One region of the Bradyrhizobium sp. 76 genome, then DNA from elsewhere that is predicted to be linked to it. Evidence: predicted binding sites of a transcription regulator. Region 1 holds the regulator's gene; each other region holds the start of a gene.

Evidence for each region. The regulator LexA, encoded in region 1, represses DNA repair genes until DNA is damaged. The targets are predictions, from matches to a motif close to TGTTCNNNNTGTGTTCNG.
Region 2: IVB48_RS30015 (helicase-related protein) is a predicted target of LexA. The motif match lies at 3,173-3,190, and genes of this name have one in related genera.
Region 3: rmuC (DNA recombination protein RmuC) is a predicted target of LexA. The motif match lies at 2,908-2,925, and genes of this name have one in related genera.

What each region holds. Positions count from the first base shown of each region.
Region 1 is NZ_JADPIS010000015.1:606,273-616,277, reverse strand. It holds gene IVB48_RS03850 (alpha-hydroxy acid oxidase) at 1-1,036, shown strand, start outside; gene IVB48_RS03845 (HAD family phosphatase) at 1,045-1,677, shown strand; gene IVB48_RS03840 (hypothetical protein) at 1,845-2,036, shown strand; gene glp (gephyrin-like molybdotransferase Glp) at 2,256-3,467, shown strand; gene lexA (transcriptional repressor LexA) at 3,644-4,345, shown strand; gene IVB48_RS03825 (hypothetical protein) at 4,809-5,243, shown strand; gene IVB48_RS03820 (ComEC/Rec2 family competence protein) at 5,375-7,654, opposite strand; gene IVB48_RS03815 (DUF2171 domain-containing protein) at 7,750-7,983, opposite strand; gene IVB48_RS03810 (nuclear transport factor 2 family protein) at 8,069-8,455, opposite strand; gene IVB48_RS03805 (glutamine--tRNA ligase/YqeY domain fusion protein) at 8,465-10,005, opposite strand, start outside.
Region 2 is NZ_JADPIS010000109.1:50,459-60,463, reverse strand. It holds gene IVB48_RS30015 (helicase-related protein) at 1-2,892, opposite strand, end outside; gene IVB48_RS30010 (DUF3108 domain-containing protein) at 3,495-4,304, opposite strand; gene rpmB (50S ribosomal protein L28) at 4,920-5,231, shown strand; gene IVB48_RS30000 (hypothetical protein) at 5,803-6,432, shown strand; gene IVB48_RS29995 (hypothetical protein) at 6,432-8,351, shown strand; gene IVB48_RS29990 (hypothetical protein) at 8,352-9,521, shown strand; gene IVB48_RS29985 (DUF1488 family protein) at 9,747-10,005, opposite strand, start outside.
Region 3 is NZ_JADPIS010000131.1:226,790-236,794, forward strand. It holds gene dapE (succinyl-diaminopimelate desuccinylase) at 1-300, shown strand, start outside; gene truA (tRNA pseudouridine(38-40) synthase TruA) at 466-1,203, opposite strand; gene fmt (methionyl-tRNA formyltransferase) at 1,203-2,126, opposite strand; gene def (peptide deformylase) at 2,261-2,785, opposite strand; gene rmuC (DNA recombination protein RmuC) at 2,957-4,156, shown strand; gene IVB48_RS34405 (MFS transporter) at 4,298-5,662, shown strand; gene IVB48_RS34410 (hypothetical protein) at 5,790-6,227, opposite strand; gene recR (recombination mediator RecR) at 6,254-6,856, opposite strand; gene IVB48_RS34420 (YbaB/EbfC family nucleoid-associated protein) at 6,858-7,187, opposite strand; gene IVB48_RS34425 (DNA polymerase III subunit gamma/tau) at 7,213-9,030, opposite strand; RNA gene ffs (signal recognition particle sRNA small type) at 9,125-9,221, opposite strand; gene IVB48_RS34435 (transporter substrate-binding domain-containing protein) at 9,415-10,005, shown strand, end outside.

The sequences.
Region 1 (10,005 bases):
TTCCAACCTCAACCAGAATGCCTGGGATTATATCGTCGGCGCGGCCGAAACCGAGACCACGATGCGTCGCAACCGCATGGCGCTGGACGAGATCGCCTTCCGCCCGCGTGTGCTGCGCGATGTCCGCAAGGTCACCGGCTCGGTCGAGCAGTTCGGCCGCAAGATGCGCCTGCCGGTGGTGCTCGCCCCCGTCGGCGCGCTCGAGATCTTCGATCCGGATGGCGCCGCGAGCGTGGCACGCGCCTGCGGCACTTTCGGTGCGGCGCACATGCTCAGTTCAGTGTCCGAGCCCGGCCTCGAGAAGACCGCCGAAGGTGCGCCCGACGCGCTGCGGCTCTACCAGCTCTATGTGCGCGGCGACGACGCCTTCGTCGCCGACGTCGTCAGCCGGGCTGAGAAGAACGCCTATGCCGCCTTCTGCCTGACCGTCGATACCGCTCATTACAGCCGTCGCGAACGTGACATCGCCAAGCGCTACGTTCGCGAGAGTCGGCTGCGCGCCACCGGCGGCGATTACCAGAAAGGTCTGGAGTGGCGGACCGTGAAGATGATCAAGGACAAGTTCAAGATCCCGCTGATCCTCAAGGGCATCGCGACGGCAGAGGACGCGCTGATCGCGATCGATCACGGCGTCGAATGGATCTACGTCTCCAACCATGGCGGCCGTCAGCTCGATCACGGTCGCGGCGCCATGCACGTGCTGCCCGAGATCGTTGACGCCGTGAACGGCCGCGCAAAGATCATGGTCGATGGCGGTGTCTGTCGCGGCACCGACATCGTCAAGGCGATCGCAGCGGGCGCCGACCTCGTCGGCATCGGCCGGCTGCAATGCTGGGCGCTGGCGGCGGCCGGCGAAGCCGGCGTGGCGCGCATGCTGGAGCTGCTCGAGGACGAAGTGCTGCGCTGCCTCGGCCTCTTGGGTGCGACCTCGTTCGCCGAGGTCAACAAATCCTGCCTGCACCACGCGACCGCAACCAACGCGCCGAGCGTGTTCAGCGCGTTTCCACTGTTCGACCACGAGCCATATCGATACTGAGTGAAAGGATGCAGGTGACATCGCTCTCTCCCGGCAGCGCGGATGCGCTTCTGTTCGATCTCGGCCGCGTGGTGCTCGATATCGATTTCTCCAAGGCGATCGCCTGCTGGGCGGGACACGCCGGCTGCAAGCCCGAATCCATCGTCGCGCGCTATGTGCGCGACAGCGAAGCCTATCGGTTGCACGAGATGGGGAAGATCAGCGATGAGGATTATTTCGCCTCATTGCGAGCCTCGCTCGGAATCGGCATTTCAGATGCGCAGTTCCTGGAAGGCTGGAACGCGATCTTCGCCGGTGAAATGCCTGACATCGCCGAGCTGCTGCCGCGGGCAGCGAAGCAGATGCCGCTGTACGCTTTCTCCAACACCAACCGGCCACACGTGGACCATTTCTCAAGGGAATATGCCGACCTCCTCGGCCATTTCCGCGAGCTGTATTTGTCGTCCAGCATCGGCCTGCGCAAACCGGATGCCGAGGCCTTCGACCACGTCGTCGCGGCGATCGGCGTGCCCGCCGGGCGTATCGTGTTCTTCGACGATCTTGCCGAAAACATCGAGGGAGCGCGGGCGCGCGGCTTGACGGCCGTGCATGTGACCTCGCCGCGTGATGTGGGGAACGCATTGAAAGCATTGGGCATCTGACGACGATCTGCCGCCGCGAGACCCCCGGAGATGCGGCCAACGCGACTAATTGTGAAGAAGTTTAGGAACCCGATCACTTTGTGCATTTTTATACAGAGTTCCCGGAACGGAATGCCGTCTTCCGGACTCTAGAGTCCGTTGGGACTTCTACAGACGGATGCATCATCGTGTTGGGCAAAACCTACCTCACCAAGCAGGCCTCTCTTCTTCTTGAATTCGCCAGGACAACTTCAGATTCGGATCTTTCCGCCAAGCTTGTGAGCAAGGCCGCCGACCTGAAATCCCAGGCCGATCCGCTGCCCGACAAGGATCAGGGACCCAAGGCGCCCGACGTAACTCACGGGCAGCCAGGGAGCTGATCGATGCAGGCCGGGGCGCTCGTCGTTCTCGTCTTGCCATGACCATTGTCCTGCCGATCTGGCACGTTCTTCGGATCGTGCCGCAACGCGCTTGATCCTGCCTTCCGGAACAATGCGGTGGGATGACTGCACCCGCTCGGCTGTTTTGCCTCTGCGCCCGCGCTCGGCTAGAAGACGTGCGGAACATTCGCCCGAACGTGCCGAGCAGGAGTTTTCGCCGTGGCCTTGATGCCGGTTTCCGACGCGCTTGCCGCGGTGCTGGCGGGTGCAGAGCCGCTGCCGGAAGAAATGATCTCCCTCGACCAGGCCTACCATCGCGTGCTCGCGCGTGACGTCGCGGCGCGGCGCACGCAGCCGCCGCAGGCGATGTCGGCGATGGACGGCTACGCGGTGCGAGCGGCCGATGCCGCGACGATCGATTCGGAGCTCACCATCATCGGCGAAGTCGCGGCGGGCCGACCGTTCGCGGGGATGGTCGGCGCCGGCGAGGCCGTGCGGATCTTCACCGGCGGCGTCGTTCCCGGTGGCGCGGACGCCGTCGTGATCCAGGAGGACACCGTCGCCGCCGGCAAGCGTATCACGATCAAGGAAGCCGCGATCGCCGGTCGGCACATTCGCCCCGCCGGCGTCGATTTCCGCGAGGACGACGTGCTCCTGCGCAAGGGAAGCCGTCTCACCGAGCGCGACCTCGCGCTCGCCGCCGGGATGAATCATCCGCACCTTGCCGTTTGCGGGCGTCCGAAGGTCGCGATTCTCGCCACCGGCGACGAACTGGTGATGCCGGGCAGCACGCCCGGCCACGGCCAGATCGTCTATTCCAACGGCTACGCCCTGCACGCGCTCGCCCGCAGCGAAGGCGCCGAGACCATCGACCTCGGTATTGCCGCCGACACGCTGGAGGCCACCACCGCCGGCATCCGCCGCGCCCGTGAGAGCGGCGCCGACATCCTGATCACGACCGGAGGCGCATCGGTCGGCGACCACGATCTGGTCCAGCAGGCACTGCGGGACGAAGGCATCGCGATGGCGTTCTGGAAGATCGCGATGCGGCCAGGCAAGCCGATGATGCACGGGCGGCTCGGCGCAATGGGCGTGATCGGTCTGCCGGGCAATCCCGTGTCGTCCTACGTGTGCGCTTTCCTGTTCATGGTGCCGCTGATTCGTGCCCTGTCGGGCCGTTCAGTGATTCACCATCGCCGTGAGCGCGCCGTGCTCGGCCGCGACGTCAGCGCCAACGACCAGCGCGAGGACTATCTGCGCGCGCATCTGGAGGAGCGCGACGATGGCACACGCGTCGTTCTTCCCGTCAATCATCAGGACTCTTCGCTGCTTGCGAATCTCGCTGCAGCGCAGGTACTTCTCGTGCGCGCACCGTTCGCGCCGAAGGCCGAAGCCGGCACGGCTTGCGAAGTGTTGCGGCTCCCTGTCTGAGCGCCCCGGCAATGCGCGTTCCGCCAACTTTGCTCTGTTCACGGTAAATTAAGCAGTTGCGGAACATGTATCGAACATATAGTGTCCGTTCATGATTTGTTTCGAGCATGTAGCGGCATATTGCCGAATTCAGCGTCTCGGAATCGGACGACATCAACCGGGGGACTTTGGTCGAGATGTTAACGCGCAAACAATACGAGCTTCTGCGGTTCATCAGTGAACGTCTGAAGGAAAGCGGCGTACCGCCCTCCTTCGACGAGATGAAGGATGCGCTCGACCTGCGCTCGAAGTCGGGCATCCATCGCCTGATCACGGCGCTCGAGGAGCGTGGCTTTATCCGACGCCTGCCCAACCGCGCCCGTGCGATTGAAGTCATCAAGCTGCCGGAGCTCCAGGCAGCCGCAGGCAGCCGCCGCGGCTTCACGCCGAGCGTCATCGAGGGCAATCTCGGCAAGGTGCGCGCGAGCTCCAGCCTGCCCGCGGACGAGGGCGAACGTCCCGTCGCGGTGCCGGTGATGGGTCGCATCGCGGCCGGCACGCCGATCGAGGCGTTGCAGACCCGCAGCCATACTATCAGCGTACCGCCTGACATGCTCGGCTCGGGCGAGCATTACGCGCTCGAAGTGCGCGGTGATTCCATGGTCGAGGCCGGCATCCTTGACGGCGACATGGCGCTGATTCAGCGCAACGAGAGCGCCGATACAGGGGACATCGTGGTGGCGCTGATCGACGACGAGGAAGCGACGCTGAAGCGCTTCCGCCGTCGCGGCGCCTCGATCGCGCTCGAGCCCGCCAACGCGGCCTATGAGGTCCGCATCCTGCCGCCCAACCGGGTGAAGATTCAGGGCAAGCTGATCGGGCTTTACCGGAAGTACTGATACCGGGCGTCCTTGATACCGGGAGTACTTCATACCGGAGGTGCTTGGCGCCGCGTGCGCTTCCGATCGGCATCGCCGGTCAGGGATTGGAGCGGATCATCGTCCGCTCCGGCTGGGTAGTCTTTCTGGTTCTGCACAGACTATCCGGCCCCTCCTTCGGCGCTGGCTCCTCGCGACGCCCACGAAGCGGAACTGGTTCGCGGCGCAAGTGTTCGAGGAAACAGCGGCCAGCGATCAAGCTCGACCGTGGCAGTCAAGCCGGCGATATTCGCGCACGCGCCTCCCGAATGCATCGCAACTCGCTTTGTTCCTATTGAATTCGGGAAAGATAATGTGATCGCGGCTCGCGGAAACCAGCCGCAGATTTGCCCACAACCAAGCAGAGCTTCATGCTTCAACTCTGATAGAGGCCTGCGCCTCGATTAAGAGACGCGGGTTGCTATCCCAGCATGAGGAGCACCCGATGTGTGACTACAGCCTGCATGCCGTCGCGTCGCGCCCCGCCGAAGTCGGCGAGACGATCGTCACGACAAGCTTCCGCGGCACCTCGACGCGCGGCTTCGCCTCGGCAGCCGATCCGTCTGTTGCCGTCTGCCTGCTGCCGGGAACGGAGCTCGCCTTCGCCGACGACGTTCGCTACGACAATCGCTGGATCTGGACGCGCACCATCAATTCCCGCGTGGGCAAGTTCGGCAAGATCGATCCGCACGTTCCCGACCGCCATCACGACGCGATCGAATTCCCCGACGGCAAATATGTGCTGGTGACGCAGCTCGTCGAAGGCCAGCGCGCGACCGTGCTGCAACTGCCTGTGACCCAGCCGGTGACGGAGCGCGAGCACAAGGCGCAGGTCATCGTCGACAGGCAGCCGACCGTCACGCGCCTGCCGATCGGCTGACGCAGCCGGCTACGAGGTCGGAGGTCAAGATTGAATCGCCGTCGCCGGCCGTGGCCGGCGAGATGGCGCGGTTTGCGCCCAGTGAATCCGAGCAGATGCACCAATCCACTGCATTGCTCCGCACCGTCAGATCAATCGTCGGCCTGCAAGTCGGTCTCCGCCGGCGTTGCGTCCTTGATGCGGGGTGCGATCGCCTTGGGCGCAAGGCTGCCGTCGAAATCACCCTCGCCTGCGCCGGCTGGCAACGAGGGGCGGCTCGCGCCTCTCGCCCTCACCGCCTGAACCACAAAGCCGTCACCACGCTGCGTTAGCGCCAGCGCACTCTGGCTGGCGAGCCGTTGCCGATCGACCACCATCGCCGCGCAATCGGGCGGCGCGGGGCGTGTCGTCACCACCAGCGCGGCCCGACTACAATCGTCCGCGAGAGCGTCGACGCGCAGTGCCAGCGCGACCAACCTCCCGTCGGCCAGTGGCGTCACGCAGCCCGATTCGTCACAGGACACGCCATCGGCCAGCGAGGCTCTGCCGGCATCGCGCGGATCTGCGTCGGCAGCGAGCCACTCCTTGAGCAGAAAGCTGTCCTTGCTCGTCCTGATCAGGTGCAGATGTCCGTCCCTGCCCCGCACCGCGACGCTGGCGCCATCCCCGGCAATCAGGATGTCGGGCTGCCGCGCCGACAGTCCCCAGAGGATCGCTGCCAGCAGGACCAGGGCGCCGGACCAGCGTAGCGGCGTGCGCAACAAGCCTAGCACAATGATTCCCAGGCTCGCCGCGATCAGCGGCGTGATCCCGAACGCCGGGATGCGGCCGACCGCGCCCGGTAAGGCCGCGACCCAGCGCGAGACCGCGACCATCCACTCGATGCCGATCCCCATCAGCCACCAGAACACGCTGTCCAGCCCGAACGGCGCAGCAAGCAGCCCCAACAATCCCGCCGGCATCACCAGCGCCGAGACCACCGGCATCGCGCCGAGATTGGCAAGCACGCCAAACGGCGTGACACGGTGGAAATGGAAAGCGGCGTAGGGCGTGGTCGCAAGTCCCGCAATCAGCGAGGCCATGAACAGCATCGCGATCTCGCGGCCACCCCACATCGCAATGCGCGCGGTCGCCGAATGGTCCGGCGAGGCAAACAAATTGGGCATGCCGATCTGCACCAAGGCGACGAGCCCGAGCGTTGCCGCAAACGACATCTGAAAACTCGGATGCACCAGTGCTTCCGGCGCGACCGCCAGCACGATCAGCGCGGCGACAGCAAGCGTGCGAAAGGTGATGGCGCGGCGATCGACCATCACCGCGATCAGCACTACCGCCGTCATGAAGAACGATCTTTGCGTTGCGACCTCCGCGCCCGACAGCAGCAGGTAGAACGCAGCAGCGACCAGCGCGGCGGCCGCCGACCATTTCTTGATGGCGAAGCCGGCCGCAAGTCCCGGGATCAGAGCGAGCAGCGCCCGCACCGCGAAGAACACGACACCGGCAACGACGGCCATGTGATAACCGGAAATCGAGAGCACGTGGCCGAGACCGGAGATGAACATCGCATCGTTGACGGGCGTGGTGATCGCATCGCGCCGCCCGGTAAGCAGCGCGGTCGCGATCGCCCGGTTGTCGCCGTCGAGCGTCGCCCGGATGCGGGCATCGATCGCATCGCGCAGGCCTTGCATGAAGGCCGCATAACGCAGCCGCAAGCCGGCGGTCTCAGGCGGCGGCGCCACCGTGATTGCGCCCATCGCGAAGCCGGAGGCGCCGATGCCCTGGAAGAACATGTCACGCGAAAAGTCGTAGCTGCCGGGCCGCACCGGCGCGAGCGGCGGCATCAACCGTGCCTTCAGCTGAACGAAGCTACCGACCTCCGGCGCGGTGCCTTTGCGGACCGACAGGCGCACGCGCTCAAGCCTGACGTCGCTGCGTTGCGCCTCCATCGCAGTGACGCGCAGCACGAAACGATCGGTACGCTCGCGGATGTCGCGAGCCTCGACAAAGCCCGACAACGACACCGAATAGAGCGCCTTTGCCAGCACCGGGTGGGCGATGCGCGCCGTCTTCCAGGTCGCGACGGCAAAGCCGGCCGCGACCGCCGCGATCATGATGGCTGGGGCGAACAGCCGGCTCCGCCGCAACAGAGCCGCGCCAAGCAGGAGTGCGATGGCGGTCGTGGCAACGACCCACAGTACTGGCTCGTGATCGGCAGAGAAATAAAGCGCGATGCCGCAGCCAAACGCTACGGGCACCCACGGCAACAGCCGCCCGGCGCCAGCCTCGGCGCGTAGCCATGCGCGGAGGGTCTCGGCCAGCGATGTCCAGAGGTCGAGGCCTGCAGGCGCGAGGCCGCCCGCGGACGCGGTGCGGCCCGCGGGCCACGTCCCTGCGATCCCCTGCGACCGTACCGGCCGGCCCGGCTCCGCCATTTCGTGCACTCGATGATACGCAACGAAGTCAGAAGCTACCGGAACGTGCAGGCGGGCGGATAGCGGTACGGATCAGGAACGAAAGGTTGCGATCGCTACTTTTCCTCTTCCATCGTCACAGCGACATCGGCCTTGGCCGACAGCCGGACCTTGTTGCCCTCGATATCGGCGACGAGGCCCTTGTCGATGAAGTGATGATGCCCCTTGTGGCTGCCCTCGCCGCTGTCCTTCTTGGTCAGCTTGATGCGATTGCCTTCGACCTTGTCGACGGTGCCGATGTGGACGCCGTCGGCGCCGATGACTTCCATATGCTCTGCGATGTTCTGCATGGTGGGTTCCTTATTGGGCCCACCCCAACGCGCGAGGTGCATGTTCGTTCTCTCACGAGGATGACGAAGTCGTGTGCTCCACCGGTCAGATCAGCGGCGCCTGCGACGAAGCATGGTGATTGACGATCTTCCAGTCGCCGTCCTCGCGCATGATGACCCAGCTCATCTTGACCGAGAAATCGGGGCGTTCGCCGGCGAGATCGAACGAGATGCTCGCGGCCATATTGATCAGATCAGGACCTGCCTGCGCCGCCTTCACCTCGGAAAATAACGCGCTCGGCTTGCGCCAGCGTGGCAGGCCGTTGAAATAGTCTGCGACGCCGTCCCTGCCCCGGTAGAGCTTTGGGTTGGAGCCGAAGAAGAACGCATTCTTCGAATACAGAGACGAGAGTGCCGCGGCGTCGAGCGTGGCGAAGCCGGCGCGCCATTTCGCGATGATGGCGGAAACGATGGCGTCGGCTTCGTCTCTCATTGTGGTCCCTCAGCCTTTGGCAACTTCCTTCGCGAACGTGTCGCGCAGACCGATGGTCCTGGAAAACACCGGTCTGCCGTGCGTCGAGTCCTTGTCGCGCACGAAATAGCCCTGGCGCTCGAACTGCATCGGCTCGGTCGAATTGCTCTCGGCGACCGATGCTTCGACGCGGGCATCAGCGAGAATTTCCCGCGACTGCGGATTGAGGTCGGCCGCAAAATTCGAGGCGTCCGGGCTCGGATTGGCAAACAGCTGGTTGTAGACGCGGATTTCCGCGGGCACGGATGTTGCCGCCGACAGCCAGTGCATGGTGGCCTTGACCTTGCGGCCATCGGGCGCGTTACCGCCCTTGGTCGCGGGATCGTAGGTGCAGCGCAGCTCCACCACCTCGCCGGCCTCGTTCTTGATCACGCCGGTGCACTTGACGAAATAGGCGTAGCGCAGCCGCACCTCGTTGCCCGGCGACAGACGGAAGAATTTTTTCGGCGGGTTCTCCATGAAGTCGTCCTGCTCGATATAGAGCTCGCGGCCGAACGTGATCTTGCGCGTGCCGGCGGAGGGATCGTCCGGATGGTTGATCGCCTCGAGCTCCTCGGTCTGCCCCTCCGGGTAGTTCTCGATCACGACCTTGAGCGGCTTCAGCACCGCCATGCGCCGCTGCGAGGTGCGGTTGAGCTCCTCGCGGATGCAGAATTCGAGCATGCCGACGTCGACAACGCTGTTGGCCTTCGCCACGCCGATGCGCTTGACGAATTCGCGAAGGGCGGCCGGCGGCACGCCGCGGCGGCGCATCCCCGCCATGGTCGGCATTCGTGGATCGTCCCAGCCCGCGACATGGCCCTCGCGGACGAGCTGGGTCAGCACGCGCTTGGACAGCAGCGTGTAGGTCAGGTTCAGCCGCGCGAATTCGTACTGGTGCGGCTTCGAGGGCACCGGCAGCTTCTCGATGAACCAGTCATAGAGCGGCCGATGGTCCTCGAACTCCAGCGTGCAGATCGAGTGCGTGATGCCTTCGATCGCGTCCGACTGGCCGTGGGCATAGTCGTAGCTCGGATAGATGCTCCACTTGGTCCCGGTGCGCGGATGGTGCGCATGCAGGATGCGGTACAGCACGGGGTCGCGCAGATTGATGTTGCCCGCAGCCATGTCGATCTTGGCCCGCACCACGCGCGCGCCGTTCGGGAATTCGCCCGCCTTCATGCGACGGAACAGGTCGAGGTTTTCATCCACGGTGCGATCGCGGAACGGCGAGTTCTTGCCGGGCTCGGTCAGCGTGCCGCGCGCAAGACGGATCTCCTCCTGGGTCTGGTCGTCGACATAGGCGAGCCCGTCTCGGATCAGCTGCTCCGCCCATTCATAGAGGCGATCGAAATAGTCCGAAGCGAAGAACAGGTTCTTGCCCCAGTCGAAGCCGAGCCAGCGCACGTCGGCCTGGATGGAATCGATATATTCCTGCTCTTCCTTGACCGGATTGGTGTCGTCGAAGCGCAGATGGCAGCGGCCCGGAAATTCCTGGGCAATGCCGAAATTAAGCGCGATCGACTTGGCGT
Region 2 (10,005 bases), on a different contig from region 1:
GGGACGCCAGACCTCGATGAGCTCGGGCTCGGCGGGCGTCGCCGCGGCCTCCACGGGTGCTGCCGCATCGGCCGACGCAGCGGCTTCGGTTGCAGCAGTCTCTGCAGGAGCGGTTTCGGCGGGGACAGCTTCAGCGGGAGCGGTTTCGGCAGCTTCAACGGGCGCAACAGCCTCTTCCACAGGCGGTGCGATGCCGGGAGCGTCTTCGGGCGTGACGGAAGCCTCAAGCGCCGGCTCTTCAGGCGCGGGCTCGTCGTGCTGCTCCATGCCGGGCGCGTCTTCGACGGTCACAGGCTCGGCGGCGGCTTCGATCGCGGTGTCCGCGGGCGCGGCGGCGTCCTCGACCGACGTTTCGGTTGCGGGCGTCTCTTCGCTGGAGGCTTCAGCAACAGGGGTCTCGGCAACAGCCGCAGCGGGCTTCGCCGGCAGCGGCGGGCGCTTGTCCATGCGATAGCCGAGCGCACGCAGCACCGACGCAAAGTCTTCGCCGGCCGAACCGGTGAGCGAGGTCATCGCCTGCGTCACCACGAAGCTGCGGCCGTCGAACGCACCGGCGGGCTTTTCGCCGGACGCGTTCTCGCGCCAGGCCAGCGCCGGACGGATCAGGTCGGCCAGGCGCTCGAGGATATCGACGCGCACGGCGCGCTCGCCGGCCTGCTTGTAGCCGAGCACGCGATAGGCATCGCGCGGCAGCTGCTTGTCGACCGGGAACGAGGTGCGGCCGGAGCTTGCCAGATGCTGCGCGCCCGACAGCGCGGAGGGATCGACATTGTCCTGCTTCAGCGCCCAGAGCAGCGCGGCCAGCGCACGCCCGGCCGGCTTGAGCAGGCCGGGAAAATAGAGGTGATAGGCGCCGAAGCGGACGCCGTATTTGCGCAAGGTCGCGCGCGAGGGCTGGTCGAGGTCCTTCAGCTCGTTGGCGATCTTCGGGCGCTCCAGCACGCCGAGCGCCTCGACGAGCTGGTAGGCGATGCCGCGGGCGATGCCGGTGACGTCCTCGGCCTTGCTGAGCTCGAACAGCGGCCCGAGCAGCTTTTCGATATGCGTCTTGAGCCAGAGCTCGAGCCGGGCCTGTACCTTGTCGCGAGGGGCGCCCGTGAGGCGTTCGTCGGAGATGATGCGGATGCGCGGATGCAGCGCGTCCTCTGCGGCAGACAGCCGCGCCACGGCATCGCCGGTCCAGCGGATCATGCCTTCCGAGGTCAGCACGAACTGCTCGTCCGGCGCATTGCCCAGTTTTTCGGCGCGCGCGTTGATCTCGCCGGCGAGCACGGCCTGCGCTGCAGCCTGCAACGCTTTCGCATCGGAGCCGGCTTCCGCCGCATCCGGTGCAAAGGTGAAGCCATCGAGGCGGCCGATGACATGGCCTTCGACGATGACTTCGCCGGTCTTGCCGATTTCCGTATTCAAGCTCGTGTTCTCCCGCAGGCGGCGCATCAATACACTGGTCCGGCGATCAACGAAACGCTCAGTCAAGCGTTCATGGAGCGCATCCGATAATTTATTTTCGACCTCGCGGGCGATCCCCTGCCAGCGTTCGGGGTCTTTCAGCCAGTCGGGACGGTTGGCGACGAAGGTCCAGGTGCGAATCTGCGCAATCCGGGCCGACAGCGTGTCGATATCGCCGTCGACGCGGTCGGCCTGGTCGATCTGGGTCCTGAACCAGGCGTCGGGGATGCATCCCTTCCGCATCAGGAAGCCGTAGAGCGTCGTGACCAGCTCGGCATGGGCGGCCGGCGACAGCTTTCGATAATCCGGGACCTGACAGGCCTCCCACAGCCGTTCCACGGCGTCCTTGCCATGTGCGACATCGCGCACCTCGGCGTCGCGGGCGGCGTGGTCGAGCACGCGCATGTCCTCGGCGATGGGCGCGCGCGTCAGCGCCTCATGGCCGGGGGCCAGGTTCAGGGAGACCTGGAGCGCGCCGAGGGACGCGAAATCCAGCTTCGAATTGCGCCATTGCAAAACCTTCACGGGATCGAAGGTGTGGTTCTGCAGCGCATTGACGAGCTCGGGCTCGAACGGTGCGCAGCGACCGGTGGTGCCGAAGGTGCCGTTGCGGGTGGCGCGGCCGGCGCGGCCGGCGATCTGGCCGAATTCGGACGGCGTCAGGCGGCGGAACTGGTAGCCGTCGAACTTGCGGTCGGAGGCAAAGGCGACGTGGTCGACGTCGAGATTGAGGCCCATGCCGACGGCGTCGGTGGCGACGAGGTAGTCGACCTCGCCGTCCTGGAACATCGCGACCTGCGCGTTGCGGGTGCGCGGCGAGAGCGAGCCCAGCACCACGGCGGCGCCGCCATGCTGGCGACGGATCAGCTCGGCGATGGCGTAGACCTCGTCGGCCGAGAAGGCGACGATGGCGGTGCGGCGCGGCTGCCGCGTGATCTTGCGGTCGCCGGCGAATTCCAGCTGCGACAAACGCGGCCGCGTGATCATGGAGACGCCCGGCAGCAGCCGCTCGATGATCGGACGCATCGTGGCGGCGCCCAAGAGCAGCGTCTCGTCGCGGCCACGGCGGTTGAGGATGCGGTCGGTGAAGACGTGGCCGCGCTCCAGATCAGATGCGATCTGCACCTCGTCCACAGCAAGAAACGAGACGTCGAGATCCCGCGGCATCGCCTCGACGGTCGAGACCCAGTAGCGCGGCGCTTTCGGCTTGATCTTCTCCTCGCCGGTCACGAGCGCGACGGCATCGGGGCCGACCCGCGCGGCGATCTTGTTGTAGACCTCGCGCGCGAGCAGGCGCAGCGGCAGCCCGATCATGCCGGAGGGATGCGCGAGCATCCGCTCGATGGCGAGATGGGTCTTGCCGGTGTTGGTGGGACCAAGCACCGCGGTGACGCCGGCGCCGGGGAGTCGCTCGGAAGCGAAGGGGGAGGAGGAAAAAGGCATCTGGGGGATTAGGTAATGGCGATTGGGGCGAATGTCAGTGCTGTTTTGGGGCGGTGGCGCGAAGGGCCTGGAAGTCACCCGGCTTCGGCTTCTCCGCTGTCATGCCCCGGCTTGACCGGGGCATCCAGTACGCCGCGGCTTCTCGGCTCAATCACAGACGCCTCGGTGTACTGGATCGCCCGGTCAAGCCGGGCGATGACACCGAGAGTGTGGGAGCATTCTCCCCGAACCTCGCGCAACTGTCTCACTTTGCGACGCTTTTCCCGTTGGCTTTAAGCTTCGGAACGAGTTGAGAACGAATCGCGGCCGAATCGCAGACTCCCCCGTGAGTCCTGTTCCGTTCACGCAACATGTCGCGGGAGGCTTATGGGTTCGCACTAGATGGAGTTTTGCCCCGCCGCACAAGCGACGTTTCGATGGCGGATTCGTTAAAGCTGGGGACGGCGCGGAGTCGAATCAGAATCGGGGAGGAGTCAAATGGATTCCCCGATCCTCGGCCCCCTCCAAACAAAAGTGCGAAAACAACCCCATGCACAGTAGGCATGTCATTGAAATCGCTTGCGTTTATTTTTGCCAAAATGGGGTCAGCGCGGGGAGCCGGCCTACTGCGTCTTCGCGACCTTGGGCGGCTGCGCGCTGGTGATGAAGGACGTCGCTTCCAGCATGGCCGGCCCGAGCGGCGTCGGCACCTTCAGCCAGAACGGGACCAGGATGCGCGTTCCCGCGATCGGCGCGAACGCGACCTCGATGTTGCGCTGGGCGGCGAGATATTTGATCACGGGACGGTCGGGGATGTAGCCGGCGATGGGGACGAAATAGAGCGAGCAGACCACGACCTGGCCGTGATAGCCCTTCTCCGCCTTGACGTTTTCCATGCGCTTGAAATCGAGCTTGAGCTCGTAGCGCATGCGGCCGTCGAACACGGCGGCGCTGCCGTGGCAGGCGTCCGCCGACAGCACGTCGCCGGTGCCGGATACGCGCACCAGCGAGGCCGTCATCGGGTCCCAGACGCCGCGGCGATGCGCATCGGTGACGACGATGCGGTCGGGATCGACCGGCGGCTCCGGCACGATGGCAAAATCCTTCACATTGCCCTTGTCGAGCGTGATGCGGATCTCTTCGGTCTTCTTCGAGGTGGTGGTGGAAGCCTGATAGCCGGTCGCGACCAGCGCGCCGTTGACCACGCGGCCCTGCGAGGCGCCGGTGCCCGACCCGCCCGCGAAGGATTTCAGCAGCCCCGAGGTGCCGCCGGAGGCCGCGGCCGCGAACACGTCGTCCTGGATCTCGATATTCCAGGCGCCCTTGCCGACAGGAATGCCGGCCAGCGTCGCCTCATATTGCGCCTCGAGCTTGCCTTGCGCCGCCGCGGGCTCCGCCGCCCACGCCAAAACCAGTCCGCCAAGGGCCGCCATGACCCAGCGTCCGGCAGAGCGCGGATGATTTGCGCGCGGATTCCTTGCGCGCCGCTCCGCTGAGCGCAGCTCTTTCGGGCGCAGCTCCGTTGCGCGCAGGCTTGGCGCAAGATGTGGCGTTGTGAGCACGAAACAATCCAATCGGGGCGCGAACGGTTGTTACTTAAGCCAAAAACCGCGCCAAGCAATGCATCCGGGCCTATCCGCGTCCGGAACTCCACCGGACTCTTCGGGCGCGAATACGCCCTTTATGTGATGGTAAGACGCGATAATCATTGCCGTTTTAGTGATCCAGACGGGTCAGAAGCGCGCACCTCACCCCGCCACCTCCACCACTGTCATGCCCCGCGAAAGCGGGGCATCCAGTACGCCGCGGCCCCTCTGGTCAGCCGCACCGGCTCGGAGTACTGGATCGCCCGCCCCGGCGCGCGAGTGCGCAAGGCGGGCGATGACACCGAGTGCCGGGCGCGAAACTGGCGTGCCAGACGCCCCAAAACCTTGACGTCCCGCCCCTTCCCCCTTATACGTCCGCCCGCTCCCTGCAAGGACAGAGAATTTGCCCGTGGCGCCCCGAATGGCGGCCGCACATCGTTGGGAAAGATTGAGGATTTTACCATGTCTCGCCGCTGCGAATTGACGGCCAAGGGCCCCCAGGTCGGCCACACGGTCAGCCACTCCAACATCAAGACCAAGCGCCGCTTCCTGCCGAACCTGGTCAACGTGACCTTCATCAGCGAGGCGCTGGGCCGCAACGTGCGCCTGCGCGTCTCCACCAACGCGATCAAGAGCGTCGACCACAATGGCGGCCTCGATCCCTATCTGCTCAAGGTCAAGGCCGACCTGCTGTCGCCGCGCGCCCTCGAGCTGAAGCGCGCCATCCAGAAGAAGGTCGGCCCGACGCCCGCGCCGGCGAAGAAGGCGAGCTAAGAATTTCAGGATTGGGCGGAGGCTTGCGTCGCGTGACGTAGGCTTAGCCGGATTGAGTTTGCGAGACGGCCGGATCGGAAGATCCGGCCGTTTTTGTTTTGGACCGCTACACTTCAGCTGCGTCAGCTCCAAAAAATGCCGGTTGCGGTATCCACAACATCTACGAGTATCTCAGAAGCCTGCCCTCCGTCGCCTCGATCGCTGCTGTATAGTTGTAAATTCATAGCTGAGTAGAGATTCGAAGTGCGAAGCCTGTCTGCTAGAAAGAAATCGAAGGTCACATCGACTACGAACGAAGAACCGATAAAGTTTTATCGGGCCAACGAACGTCCCTATGGAATTTTCAGCAACTTGTTTCGTTGCGAGATAGAATTCGACGGGAAGACATACCCAACCGCTGAACACGCTTATCAAGCAGGCAAGGCTCTGAAGCCGGCCGTTCGCGATTGGATTCTAGCTGCACCAACACCGGCGTTGGCGGCGATGGCTGAGTGACGGAGCGCACACCAATGATCTACGTCGTGCCAGTAACGGAGCGATTAGCAACGAACAGATCTGGCAAGCATACGAATTGGGAGAAGCCAAAGCCGAAGATATGTTGGAGGAACTAAAGGCCTCCTTAAAATCATCCTCGGTCTTTCGTCCCGGCGCCCATATCCCACCGCGTTTCAGTTTGATTTGGCTAGTGGATGACTTCTCCGGAAGCGGCAATACCTATATTCGCTTCGACACCAAAGACAGACGATTCAAGGGCAAAATCAAAAAAATCTACGAACGCATCTATAGCGGCGACCTGATAGATCCTAATTATTACGAAGTGTATCTACTACTATACGTCGCGACCCGCCAAGCAATTGATCATATCGAATATTGGTCCGAACGTTTCACGTCTGAACAAGGGTTCAAGCCGCTAAAGCTTCACGTCCTTTGCCCTATTGAAAAGAGTATCGCTCTTTCCCCATCAACGGACCCAGCTTTAATGAGCATGCTTTCGAAATCGAAATACTATGACGACAGAGCGTCGGATCGGCACATCTCCGTCGGAGGGACAGAGAGCGCGCGACTCGGGTTCGCTAACTGCTCGCTTCCTTTAGTCTTGTCACACAATACGCCAAACAATTCAGTCTATGCTCTCTGGGGTCCCGAAGACTACCAATTCTTTGGATTATTTCCCAGAGTAAGCCGCCATCGGCAAACCTAATGGCATATCGCGCAAACCCCTTTCTAGAGCGAATGTCCGAGCGAACAACCTCGGATCAGGAGTTCGTGCATCTTTTTTCCCCCAAAGTCCTCGAGAAGCTGGAGGAGGATTGTCTAGAGGGAGCAGTCCACGTTTTCAGAAGTCCGCCGGGGGGCGGGAAGACTACGATTCTAAGAGCATTCACTCCAAACGCGCTGAGAGCCTTTTGGCATGCGCGACCCACGCAAGCCGAGTCTTATCGCCAACTGATTGAGTGGGGAGTCCTAGACGAAGAAAGAGGGCCTCAACTGCTTGGTGTCTATCTCTCCTGCGCCGCAGGTTATGCAGATATTCCACCTGGCGTCTCCTCTGTCAAAGAAGGCATGTTTCGAGCACTACTCGACACCCGCATTGTTTTGAGAACTCTGCGTAGCTTACCTGATCTCATCGAGGGAGTCGCCAGCGATGTCTTGCAGGACATCCGCCTCGAATATCAGCCCCCCGCGAACGAACTTAGTTCAATCCCACTCCATGATACCGCGCTTGAAATGATCGCTTGGGCAGAGCAGCGCGAGCGCGAGATCTACAGCTTGCTAGATTCGATAATTTCGTCGCCCAACATCAGAACCCCGTCCCAGGTTCGCTTTGAAGCCGTCTTGTGGCTCCAGGCAGTTCAGTTCACCCATAATGGAAGAACAATTGCGCCAAAGCGCCTGTTAATGATCGACGATACACAGAAGCTGCGGAAGAGCCAACGCACACTCTTGTTGGATGAACTGGTAAACATCAGACCGTCCATTCCGATCTGGGTTGCGAGCAGGAGCATAGCGTTCATCGATTCGTTTCTATCCCAAGGAGCGCGCGAAGGTCGTGACATACGCGACTATCCCTTGGAAGAACTTTGGGGAGGACGAAGTGGTCAACAGTTCGCGGTCTTCGCACAAAACATTCTTGATCGAAGATTCGCCCAGCAAACGACTGTGCCCGCCGGCTCATTTGCTCAGTATCTATCGGACAACCTTAATTCGTCGGAGATTGAAGAAGCCTACGCGCAGGCCAAAGCGATTTTCGAGTCGAACATGAGTCGCTTGCGTGACAACCTCCGCTATAGGGAATGGCTTGCAAGAGCTTCGCAACGACCGAGCTCAATCAACCCACAAGCTTTGACGGATCTCTACATTACGCGGATTTTAGTGGCACGGGACGAAGCCAATAAGCAACTTTCCTTCGAATTGGTCCCCTTGTCAGAAGATGAACTAGACGAGCGCGACAGCTCTTCAGTGCAATCCGCCGCCGAAATATTCGTTCACCGAGAAGTCAAGCTTCCCTACTATTACGGCATAGACCGACTCTGCGCCATGGCAACGAACAATCCTGAGGAACTTCTCAACTTGGCGGCTGCCCTGTACGAGGGCATGAAAGCCAAGCAAGTTTTGCGACGCCAGACTCAGCCTCAATTGCAACCTCGGGAGCAAGAAAAGAGGCTACGAGACGCTGCGAGCAAGAAGAGAGATTTCATTCCACAAAGCCACAGCGAGGGCACTTTAGCTCAACGGCTCCTTGACGCTATTGGCGTCTTTTGCCGAGAGAAAACTTATTCCATCAATGCCCCTTACGCGCCGGGCGTCACGGGCGTTCGCCTCTCCAATAGCGAGATTTCCAGACTCAAACGAACTCCAGATTCTTCAGATTTCCTTTTTGGTACACTCCGCCAAGTCTTGTTTGAATGCGTTGCCGAGAATCTTCTCGTACCGCGCGAGAGCAGCGCGAGCACATCTCGTGAAGGGGGCACAGTCTTTTACCTAAACAGAACGCTCTGTGCGCACTACGACCTGCCGCTCCAATATGGAGGATGGCAAGACACATCAGCTCAGGCCTTAGTTGAATGGATGGAGTTTGGCCTGCAGCCTTCACGTGGTCTCGGTTTAGAGGTCGCCTAGATGATCTGGAAAAACTATGTGTTTAGGCGAGGACCTGAAGTGGAAGATCTTTGGGATCAAATTCTCGCGGACCGAAAGAAGAGCAGCAGGAAGTTCAACCTACTCTATATCTCGGGCGCCGGCTTTGACGCTAGGGCAGCTATTGTGATGTCCAAGTATGTCGAAAGAGTTCGCGAATCGGGGTGTGAGGTTCAGAATGCTCAACTTCTTTTAATTAGCTTTTCGAGCTATCAGATGTCCGAGGAATTGAAGGCCCAAACTAGAAAAAACAAGTCCGAGCTGGAAGAATGTTTTTCAGAAATCGGGAGCTGCCATTCGATAACTTTCGGTCGATCCTCCGTAGGAGAAGATGAAGTCAGCGCGACGATTGGCTTGAGACAAGTAGCTGACGACGTTCTAAGGTTTGTGGACAGCCAAACAGATATTGTCCTTGATGTGAGCTCTCTACCTCGTATCGCATATCTCACCGTTCTACTCAGCCTCCTTGCAAAATTATTGCCTACCTGCAAGGACGGATCCGAGCTAGCCGCGAACGGCACCTCGCTTCAAGTGCTCGTGGGCGAAGACGCCGCGCTCGACAGCCTTATAAGTTCTGAGGATCCAAGCAACGACCTTGTCTTGATCCCTGGGTATTCCGAAGCGTTGCAATCGGAGGCTCTACGAGATTTACCGCTGGTGTGGTTACCAATTCTTGGTGAGAATCGCCTAGCTCAGGTTCGCAAAATTGAAGAAGTCATTCCGTCTGACGCGGAAATATGTCCCGTATTGCCTTATCCATCGAAGAATCCAAGGAGGGGCGATATGCTATTGGTCGAGTATGACAGCATATTGTTTGCACGACGCGAAACGCCGTTATCGAACATCATGTACGCTAACGAGGCCCATCCTTTCCAAATGTATAGGCAACTACTTGGAGCTATGGAACGGTATAGAAACACGCTAAAGATAGTCGGAGGCTGTCGCTTAGTTGTCACGCCCTTGGCGAGCAAGTTGATGACCATTGGAAGCGCGCTTGCGTGCTTTGAGATGAAGATGATCTCTGCAGATCGAGTATCCAGCGTGGCTATCCCTTACGCGGAGCCAAGACGATACGTTGCCAACATCGATTCCTTGCTAGCGTCGCGTCCGGAGATTTCAGCCTTGTTGCTTACAGGCGACGCATATGGCTAGCCACTAGGGTTATGGCATTGATAGCCGGGTGTACTCACACCGGTAGAATCATCGAGAAGTGACATACCTCCAGCACAAAGACTAAACCCAAGGCTTATTGTCTGACGTGATGTATCGGCGACGAGATCGGCAAGAACGTCTGAAGTTTGGCGGTCTTTCGCTGCTTACCCACGACGGGCAAAACATCGCCCTAGCGGATGGCGTTCGTCAGCGTCGATCTCTCTCCTACCCCCGAAAATCAATGCTCCGCAGCACGATCCCCGGCGGCGTGCCTTCGAACTCCGTCGCCTGATATTTGCGTCCGGTGCAGGCTTCGATGCGTTCGCGCAGGCGCGTGAACTGCTCTTCGCGCTCGCTCGGCCGGGCGCGCGGCCCGCGCTCGAGGTCGTCCATGGCGGAGGTCGAGATCGCGCAGGCGATCTCCTTCGCGCCGTCCTGCATCGAGAACTGGACGATGCCGCGGTCCTGGTCGTGGGCGATGAAG
Region 3 (10,005 bases), on a different contig from region 1:
GGCAACCGCATCCGCGCCCGCATCGTCTGGGAGCCTTCGAACTCGAACGTGTTCGTGACCAAGCCCGGACCGTTCACCGAACTCGCGGTGTCCGCGATCGAGGAGGTGACGGGCCGCAAGCCGGAGCTGTCGACCTCAGGCGGCACCTCGGATGCGCGCTTCATCTCGAGCTATTGCCCGGTAATCGAATTCGGCTTGGTCGGCCAGACCATGCACCAGGTCGACGAACGTGTGCCGGTTCAGGATCTGGAGCAGCTAACCAAGGTGTATCGCGGGATTTTGGCGAGGTATTTTGCGTAGGGCGCGATTGCCGCCAAACCCTCCGCTGTCATCGCCCGGCTTGACCGGGGCGATCCAGTAATCCGAGACAGCAGTCATTGATCCGAGAGGCCGCGGCGTACTGGATTCCCCGCCTTCGCGGGGAATGACAGCGGTGGGCGTCGCGAGAGTTTCCAGCCTCGCATTCTAATAATCCACCTGCATCAGATACAGCCCGTCCGGCGGGGCGACGATGCCGCAGGCGGCGCGGTTGCGCGCGGCGAGCGCTGCGGAGAGATCGTCGGCGGTCCAGCGGCCCTCACCGACCCACATCAGCGACCCCACCATGGAGCGCACCTGACTGTGCAGGAACGAGCGCGCCGAGGTGAGAATAATGATCTCGCGCCCGTCGCGCAGCACGTCGAGCTGATCGAGCGTCTTGTCCGGTGACCTGGCCTGGCACTCGGTGTCGCGAAAGGTGGTGAAATCGTGCTTGCCGAGCAGGCGCTGTGCCGCCGCATGCATCGCGTCGGCATCGAGCCGACGCGGCACGCGCCAGGCGTGGCCGGCATCGAGCGCGAGATTGGCGCGGGTGTTGACGATGCGGTAGCGGTAGTGGCGCTTCACGGCCGAGAAGCGCGCTTCGAAACTATCAGGCACGATGTCCGCCTCGAGCACGGCGATCGGATGCGGGCGCAAGTGCGCATTCAAGCCGTCGCGAAAACGGCCCGGCGGAAACTGCTTGTCGATATCGACATGCGCGACCTGGCCACGCGCATGCACGCCGGCATCGGTGCGCCCGGCGCCGTGCACGCGCGCATCCGCGCCGGTCATCGCCTTCACCGCCGCTTCCAGCGCGCCTTGCACCGAGGGCAGCGTCTCCTGCACCTGCCAGCCGAAGAACGGCGCGCCGTCATATTCTATGATGAGCTTGTAGCGGGGCATCAGGCCAGCCGCATCGGCGGCTTCAACGGCACGCCGCGCAGGAAATCCGCGGCCTGCATGCGTGCCTTGCCTTCGCGCTGGAGCTCGATCAGACGGATTGCACCCTCGCCGCAGGCGATGGTGAGGTGATCGTCGAGCACCTCGCCGGGTGCGCCCGCGCCTTTCGCCAGCTCGCAACGCAGGATCTTGACCCGCGCATTCTCAAGCTCGGCCCAGGCGCCGGGAAACGGCGACAGTCCGTGGATATGACGCAGCACCTCCCGCGCGGGCCTGGTCCAGTCGATCCGCGCTTCGGCTTTGTCGATCTTGGCGGCATAGGTGACGCCGTCCTCGCTCTGCTTCTTGAGTTGGAGCCCGCCGCGATCGAGCGCGGCCATGGCGCGCACCATCAGATCGGCACCGAGCCGGGACAGACGATCGTGCAGATCGAGCGCCGTCATATTGTCCGTGATCGCGAGACGCTCGGCCATGGCGACGTCACCGGTGTCCAGGCCAACATCCATCTTCATCACCATCACGCCGCTCTCGGCATCGCCGGCCATGATCGCGCGGTTGATGGGAGCTGCACCGCGCCAGCGTGGCAGCAGCGAGGCGTGCAGATTGTAGCAGCCGAGCTTTGGCGCATCGAGGATCGCCTGCGGCAGGATCATGCCATAGGCGACGACGACGGCGGCATCGGCGTCGAAGGCGCGGAATTCCTCCAGCGCCTCCGGCGTTTTCAACGTCTTCGGCGTCAGCACGGGCACGCCAAGCTTTCGCGCGGCCTCTTCCACCGGGGTCGGCTGCAATTGCAGGCCGCGCCGGCCGCCGGGCTTGGGCGCGCGCGTATACATGGCCACGATCTCGTGGCCGTGCGCGACGAGCTCGAGCAGCGTCGGCACGGAGAAATCGGGCGTGCCCATGAAGATCAGGCGGAGGGGCATGTGGCGGCGCTCGGTAAGGCTTGTTTCTCCGTCATGCCCGGGCTTGTCCCGGGCATCTACGGTCTTGGCGACAAAGCAAGCAAGGCGTGGATGGCCGGGTCAAGCCCGGCCATGAGGACGAGAGAGAACCCGGCTCACTCCGCGCGCTTGGCGGCTTTCTCGAACTTCTTCAGCACGCGGTCGCGCTTGAGCTTTGACAGATAGTCGACAAACAGCACGCCGTTGAGATGGTCGATCTCGTGCTGGATGCAGGTGGCGTAGAGGCCTTCGGCGTCCTCCTCGTGCACCTTGCCGTCGAGATCGGTGTAGCGCACCCGCACCTTCGCGGGGCGCTCGACCTCCTCGTAATATTCGGGGATCGAGAGGCAGCCTTCCTCGTAGACCGACAGGTCCTCGGAGGAGGCGATGATTTCCGGATTGATGAAGACGCGCGGCTCGGGCTTGGTCTCGCCGTCCTGGTCGGGCTTGGCGAGGTCCATGGTGATCAGCCGCAGCGGCCGCGCGATCTGGATCGCCGCGAGCCCGATGCCGGGCGCGTCGTACATGGTCTCGAACATGTCGTCGGCAAGCTTTCGTATCTCCGGCGTGACCTTCTCGATCGGCTTGGAGACCAGACGCAGCTGCTTGTCGGGCAGGATGATGATTTCTCTGAGGGCCATGGCCGCGATTTAAGCCGCGCGTTCGATGCGGTCAATCCGGCCGGGAACCCCGTTAACCCTCCGCTAACCATAAAACTTCGGGTTTCGTTAACCATAAAAATTAACGGGGCATTTACATTAAATGTTCGCTATTCGTTCGTGCCGCCGAGCGAATCGGCTAGAAGCAGGGGCATGAACGAGATCATTTTCATGCTCGGCGACTGGCCGGTGCGCACCGTGGACGCGCTGATCGGCTTCGGTGCCCTGGTCCTCATCCTGATGGTGGTGATCGCCGTCGTGATCGCGCGCTCCGGGCGGCACGGGGCGGAACTCGCGATGGCCAATGCCATCCGCGCCGACGAACTCGAGGAGCGCATCAGCCAGATGCTGCATGCCCAGAGCGAGGCTTCGGGGCGGGTCGACGCCATGACCCAGACGCTGGCCGGCCGCCAGGCCGACATGGCACGCGCGGTCAACGAGCGGCTGGATTCGGTGACCCACCGCGTCGGCCAGTCCATGGAGCACACCACCCGCAACACCATGGAGAGCCTGCGCGCGCTGCACGAGCGGCTCGGCATCATCGACAGCGCGCACAAGAACCTCACCGACCTCACCACGCAGGTGACGACCCTGCGCGATGTGCTCGCCAACAAGCAGTCGCGCGGCGCCTTCGGTCAGGCGCGGATGGAAGCGATCGTCCAGGATGGTCTGCCGAAGGGCGCCTACGAGTTCCAGTTCACGCTCTCGACCGGCAAGCGTCCGGACTGCGTCGTGTTCCTGCCCGACCAGCGGCCACTCTGCATCGACGCGAAGTTTCCGCTGGAAGCGATGACCGCGCTGCATGACGCGCGCACCGACGAGGAGAAGCGCATCGCCACGCAGCGGCTGCGCGGCGATGTCATGAAGCATGTCAGCGACATCGCCGAGAAATATCTCGTCGCCGGCGAGACCCAGGACATGGCGCTGATGTTCGTGCCGTCGGAATCGGTCTACGCCGAGATCCACGACGGTTTCGACGACGTCATCCAGAAGGCGTATCGCGCCCGTGTCGTGCTGGTGTCGCCGTCGCTTTTGATGCTGGCGATCCAGGTGATGCAGCAGATCATGAAGGACGCGCGCATGCGCGACGCCGCCGACCAGATCCGCACCGAGGTGATCAAGCTCGGCGACGACCTCGGCCGCCTGCGCGATCGCGTGCTGAAGCTCCAGAAGCATTTTGCCGACGCCAACGAGGACGTGCGGCAGGTGCTGATCTCCGCCGACAAGATCGAGAAACGCGCCGGGCGCATCGAGGAGCTCGATTTCAGCAAGAGCGATGCGCCGGAAGCGCCGCATCTCGTAGCGACCGGCGCTGCCGAACTGTTCCCGCGGAAGCTCCAGGCGGGGGAGTGAAATTGTGTCGTCACGGCCGGGCTTGTCCCGGCCATCCACGACTTTTTTCAGCGACAGCGAGACGTGGATGCCCGGGACAAGCCCGGGCATGACGAGTTTTGAGGCCGAGGCAGCGCCGCCAGAATCTGCTAACACCACCCCATGACCGCACCCGACGCGACCTCCCCTGCCGGCCCCGGCACGGCCCCCACCTCCTGGCGTGACAGCCTTGCCGTTTACCTGCAGCCGCGGGTGCTGATCGTGCTGTTCCTCGGCTTCTCGTCCGGGCTGCCGTTGGCGCTGTCGGGCTCGACGCTGCTGGTGTGGATGCGGGAATCCGGCGTCGATCTCAAGACCATCGGGCTGTTTGCGTTGGTCGGCACGCCCTACACGCTGAAATTCCTGTGGGCGCCGCTGGTGGATGCGATGCATGTGCCGCTGTTCACGCGCGCGTTCGGGCGGCGGCGCGGCTGGCTGCTGTTCTCGCAATTGCTGCTGATCGTCGCGATCCTGCTGCTGGCGCTGACCGATCCCGCGCGCTCGCCGTTCTACGTCGCGCTCGGCGCGTTGCTGGTGGCGACGGCCTCGTCGACGCAGGACATCGTGGTCGACGCCTTCCGTGTCGAGAGCCTGCCGGAGAGCGAGCAGGCCGCCGGCATGGCGTCCTATGTCGCAGCCTATCGCATCGGCATGCTGGTCTCGACCGCCGGCGCGCTGTTCATCGTCTCGGGCTTCGAGAGCACCGGCATCACCCGCACGTCCGCCTGGATGTGGGGCTATGTGGTGATGGCGGCGATGGTGCTGATCGGGACGATCACGGCGCTGGTCGCGACCGAGCCCGAGCAGTCGGTGCGGGCGGAAGCCGCGACGCAGACGCAAACCGCGTTCGCGCGCGTGCTGCACGCGGCGGTCGGAGCCTTCTCGGAATTCCTGACGCGCAAGGACGCGCTTGCGGCACTCGCCTTCGTCGTGCTGTTCAAGTTCACCGACGCCTTCTCCGGCACGATGACCGCGCCGTTCGTGATCGACCTCGGCTTCTCCCGCAACGACTATGCGGCGATCGTGAAGGGCGTGGGCCTCGCGGCGACGCTGATCGGCGGCTTTGCCGGCGGCTTCGTCGCGCGGCGCTATTCGCTCGCAACCAGCCTCTGGATCGGCGGCGTGGTGCAGGCGCTCGCAAATCTCTCCTTCTCCTGGCTGGCCTTCGTCGGCACCAGCCAATGGGCGCTCGCCTTCGCCATCACTTGTGAGAACTTCACCAGCGCCATCGGCACGGTGATCTTCGTCGCCTATCTTTCGGCGCTCTGCCAGAACCCGCTGCACACGGCGACGCAATATGCGCTGCTCACCGCTCTTGCCGCGGTAGGGCGGACCTATCTCTCGTCAGGCGCCGGCTTCGTGGCTGATACGACTGGCTGGCCGCTGTTCTTCGTGATCTGCATGCTGGTGGCGATCCCAAGCCTGGTGCTGCTGGCCTGGCTGCAGAAGCGCGGGCATTTTGATGCGCTGGGGCCGGTGAGGGTTTAGACCGGCTCTCTCACCTTCGTCATTGCGAGCGAAGCGAAGCAATCCAGACTGCCGCCGCGGAGACAGTCTGGATTGCTTCGTCGCAAGAGCTCCTCGCAATGACGACAGAGAGAGTGGCGCGCGCCCCCTACTGCTTCTTGATCAGGCTCCACTTCGTGATCACGGCCTCGCTCATCTGGCCGGGATCGCTGGCGCAGGCGATCTCGTCGACCTTGACCGAGATCTCCTTGCCGGCAAACGTCTTCAGCTGTGCGGCCTGCGCGTCGCCGCTGGGAACGAGCTGGAAGGTTTCGGGGCCGGTCTCGAGATTGCACAGCCCGCTCGGCGGCGGCAGCCGGCGCGGCTCGGAGGTGATCTGGTATGTCGCAACCCGCTTGCCGACGTTCTTGACGTCGCGCACTTTCATCGTGTTCAGCTCGCCCGAGAGCACCTCGCCGGCATTGATCGGCTTGCCGGGCTTCGACGGCGGCGGAGCCCCGTCGTCCTGCTGTGCGGAGATAGCCGGCGTCGCCAGCATCGCCATCGTCGCAACCAAAGCCCATCGTGTGGCGAAAAGTTTCGTCATATCGTCCGTTCCGTAAGTCTGGATGTCTAGAACAGGGTACGCTGCCGCATCGCGGCCGATAGCGTACCTTCATCGAGATAATCAAGCTCGCCGCCGACGGGCACACCATGGGCGAGCCGGGTTACTTTTACGTTGGCGTCCTGAAGCAGGTCGGTGATGTAGTGTGCCGTGGTCTGGCCGTCGACGGTGGCATTCAGCGCCAGGATGACCTCATGCACCTGCGCCTCATGCGCGCGCGCGACCAGCGCCTCGATGGTGAGGTCCTGCGGGCCGACGCCGTCGAGCGGCGACAATGTCGCGCCCAGCACGTGATAGCGCCCTTGAGTGGCATTGGCCCGCTCCAGCGCCCAGAGATCGGCAACGTCGGCGACGACGACGATGATCGAGGGATCGCGCCTCGGATCGGTGCAGACCGTGCAGGGACTTTGCGTGTCGATGTTGCCGCAGGTCTTGCAGACCTGGACCTTCTCGAGCGCGACCTGCATGGCCGAGGACAGCGGCATCATCAGCGCTTCGCGCTTCTTAATCAGATGCAGCGCCGCGCGCCGCGCCGAGCGCGGGCCGAGGCCCGGCAGCCGCGCGAGAAGCTGGACCAGCCGCTCGATCTCAGGACCCGCAACAGCGCCCATATTACTGGCCGAACAGCCCCGACAGCCCCGGCGGCAAGCCGAGCCCGCCGGTGAGCGACTGCATCTTCTCCTGCATGGCGGCTTCCGCCTTGCGGCGGGCCTCGCCGAACGCGGTGACAAGCAGATCCTCGAGCACCTCGCGCTCTTCCGCCTTCATCAGCGAAGGATCGATCTTGACGCCCTTGACGTCCATCTTCGCGGTCATGCGCACAGCGACGAGACCGCCGCCGGAGATGCCCTCGACCTCGACGTTGGCGAGCTGGTCCTGCATCTCCTGCATCTTGGATTGCAGCTGCTGCGCCTGCTTCATCATGCCGAAAATATCGACCATCGGTGCTGTCCTTGGAAAATTGGCTCTAGAGATCGTCGCCGTCGGAACCGTCGGGCGGATCGTCACTGCCGTAGTCGGCGTTAATATCGGATTCCGGCGCCTCGGGGGCAAGCCTGCGGACCTCGACGACCTTCGCGCCCGGAAAACGCGACAGCACCTCGCGCACGCGCGGATCGGCCTCGGCGGTGCGCGCATGTTCCTGCTTGGCCGCCTGGCTCACCGAGCGCAGCGTCGGCTGGCCCGGCTCGTTGGAGACGATCACGGTCCAACGGCGCCCGGTCCAGAGCTCGAATTTGCGCGCGAGATCGGAAATCATGGTCTTGGAGGCGTTGGGCTCGAGCGCAACTTCCAGCCGGCCCTCCTCGAAACGAACGAGGCGCATGTCGCCTTCGAGCGCGCCCTTGGTGAGGAGGTCGCGCTTCTGCCCGGCCAGCGCAACGAGCTGGGTGAAGCTCGTGACGCGCAACACCGGCGCGGCAGCTTGCGGATCCGGCGCGGGCGTTGCCATCTGCGGACGGGCACCACCGCCGCCGAAGGAGGACGGTGACGATGTCGGCATGCGAACTGGCGCTGCGGACGCCACCGGCCCCGCCGGCGCGTTGCGCGCGGCACTGCCGCCGCTCACGACCGGCGAACCGCCGCCGTTCTGCTCCAGCGTCTTGATCGCTTCGTCCGGCGTCGGCAGGTCGGCAACATAGGCGATGCGCACCAGCACCATCTCGGCGGCTGCCGCGGGCCGCGTCGCGGCCTGCACCTCGGTGATGCCCTTGAGCAGCATCTGCCACATCCGCGACAGCACGCGCATCGAGATCTTCGAGGCGAAATCCCGTGCGCGTACGCGCTCGGTCTCGCCATAGGCGACGTTGTCGGCGGTCGCCGGCACGATCTTCACGCGGGTGACGAAATTGACGAACTCGGCAAGATCCGAGAGCACCACGATCGGATCGGCGCCGACGTCGTACTGGTCGCGGAACTCCCTGAACGCGGACGCGATGTCGCCACGCGCCAGAGAATCGAAAAGATCGATGACACGGGTGCGGTCGGCGAGCCCCAGCATCTGCCTGACGGCATCGGCCTTCACGGTGCCCGCGGCATGCGCGATGGCCTGATCGAGCAGCGAGAGCGAATCCCGCACCGAGCCTTCCGCGGCGCGCGCGATGATGCCGAGCGCTTCAGGCTCGATCTCGACGTTTTCCCTGGCCGCGATGTTGGCGAGATGCTTCATCAGTACGTCGGCCTCGACGCGGCGCAGGTCAAAACGCTGGCAGCGCGACAGCACGGTCACCGGAACCTTGCGGATCTCCGTCGTGGCGAACACGAACTTGGCGTGCTCCGGCGGTTCCTCCAGCGTCTTCAGGAAGGCGTTGAACGCCGCCGTCGACAGCATGTGGACTTCGTCGATGATGTAGACCTTGTAGCGGGCGCTTGCCGGCGCGTAGCGGACGCTGTCATTGATCTGGCGGACGTCGTCGACGCCGGTATGCGAGGCCGCGTCCATCTCCAGCACGTCCATGTGCCGGCTTTCCATGATCGCCTGGCAATGCACGCCGAGCGTCGGCATCTGGACCGTCGGGCCCTTCACCGAGCCATCCCGCATCTCGTAGTTGAGCGCACGGGCAAGGATGCGCGCGGTGGTGGTCTTGCCGACCCCGCGGACGCCGGTGAGAATCCAGGCCTGCGGAATGCGGCCGGTCTCGAACGCATTGGAGACGGTGCGGACCACGGCCTCCTGGCCGATCAGATCGTCGAAGCTGGAGGGACGGTATTTCCGCGCCAGCACCCGGTAGGGCGTGCTGGCCTGGCCGGCGCTGTCAGAGTTGGGAGGGGCGCCAGCGTCGGTCATCGGTCGATCCGCAATGAAGTGTCTTTCGGCCGGCTTTTGCGGAAAGGAGCGCGCTGGCGGCCCGAGCCGCCGGCGCAATTCGCTCGGAAAACAGGTAGGAGACTGACGAGCGACCCGATCCGGACCTCGTTAGGGCTGCTTCCTTCCGGACCTGACCCGGTTGGCGAGTGGCTCGTCCACCGCCAATCTCCCGGTCCCTATTTGGGGCCAAAAGGACCGGAAAGCAAGCGGGTATCCGCTTGAACAGGCTGGGCTTCATGATGGTTTGCCCAGCATCCGGGCAATTCCCGGCCTGCCCAGCCGATAGGCTGTGCTTTCACTGCCGGAGGCGCCTTGGTAAGAACGCTGCCGGAACTCCTTCCAACAGAAAAGCGATTGATCCCAATGGTTACACGTCGTGATGTTGCTTCGATTGTCGGACTTGGCGCGATGGCTGCGGCGACGCTGGCCTCCCCGGCCGTGGCGCAGACCGCCGATACCAACGAATCGACCTTCGCCCGCATCCGCCGCACCAAGAAGATGCGGATCGGCGCGGTCGGCGGCGGCGCGCCCTATTACATGAAGGATCTTTCAACCGGCCAGTGGAAGGGATTTTACGTCGACATCGCCAAGGCGCTTGTCGAGGACATGGAGGCCGAGCTCGAGATCACCGAGACCACCTGGGGCAATTCGGTGCTCGACCTGCAGTCCAACAAGATCGACATCTTCTTCGGCCTCAACCCGACCCCGAAGCGCGCGCTGGTGGTCGACTTCTCGGTGCCGGTCTTCAACAACGCCTTCGGCATCCTCTGCAAGAAGGACTTCAAGCCGAAGAGCTGGGCCGAGCTGAACTCGCCCGACGTCAAGATCGCGGTCGACCAGGGCTCCTCGCACGACCAGGTCGTCAGCCGCCTGACGCCGAAGGCGCAGATCTCGCGGCTGAAGACCGCCGACGACGCCACCGCCGCGCTGCAGACCGGCCGCGTCGACGCGCAG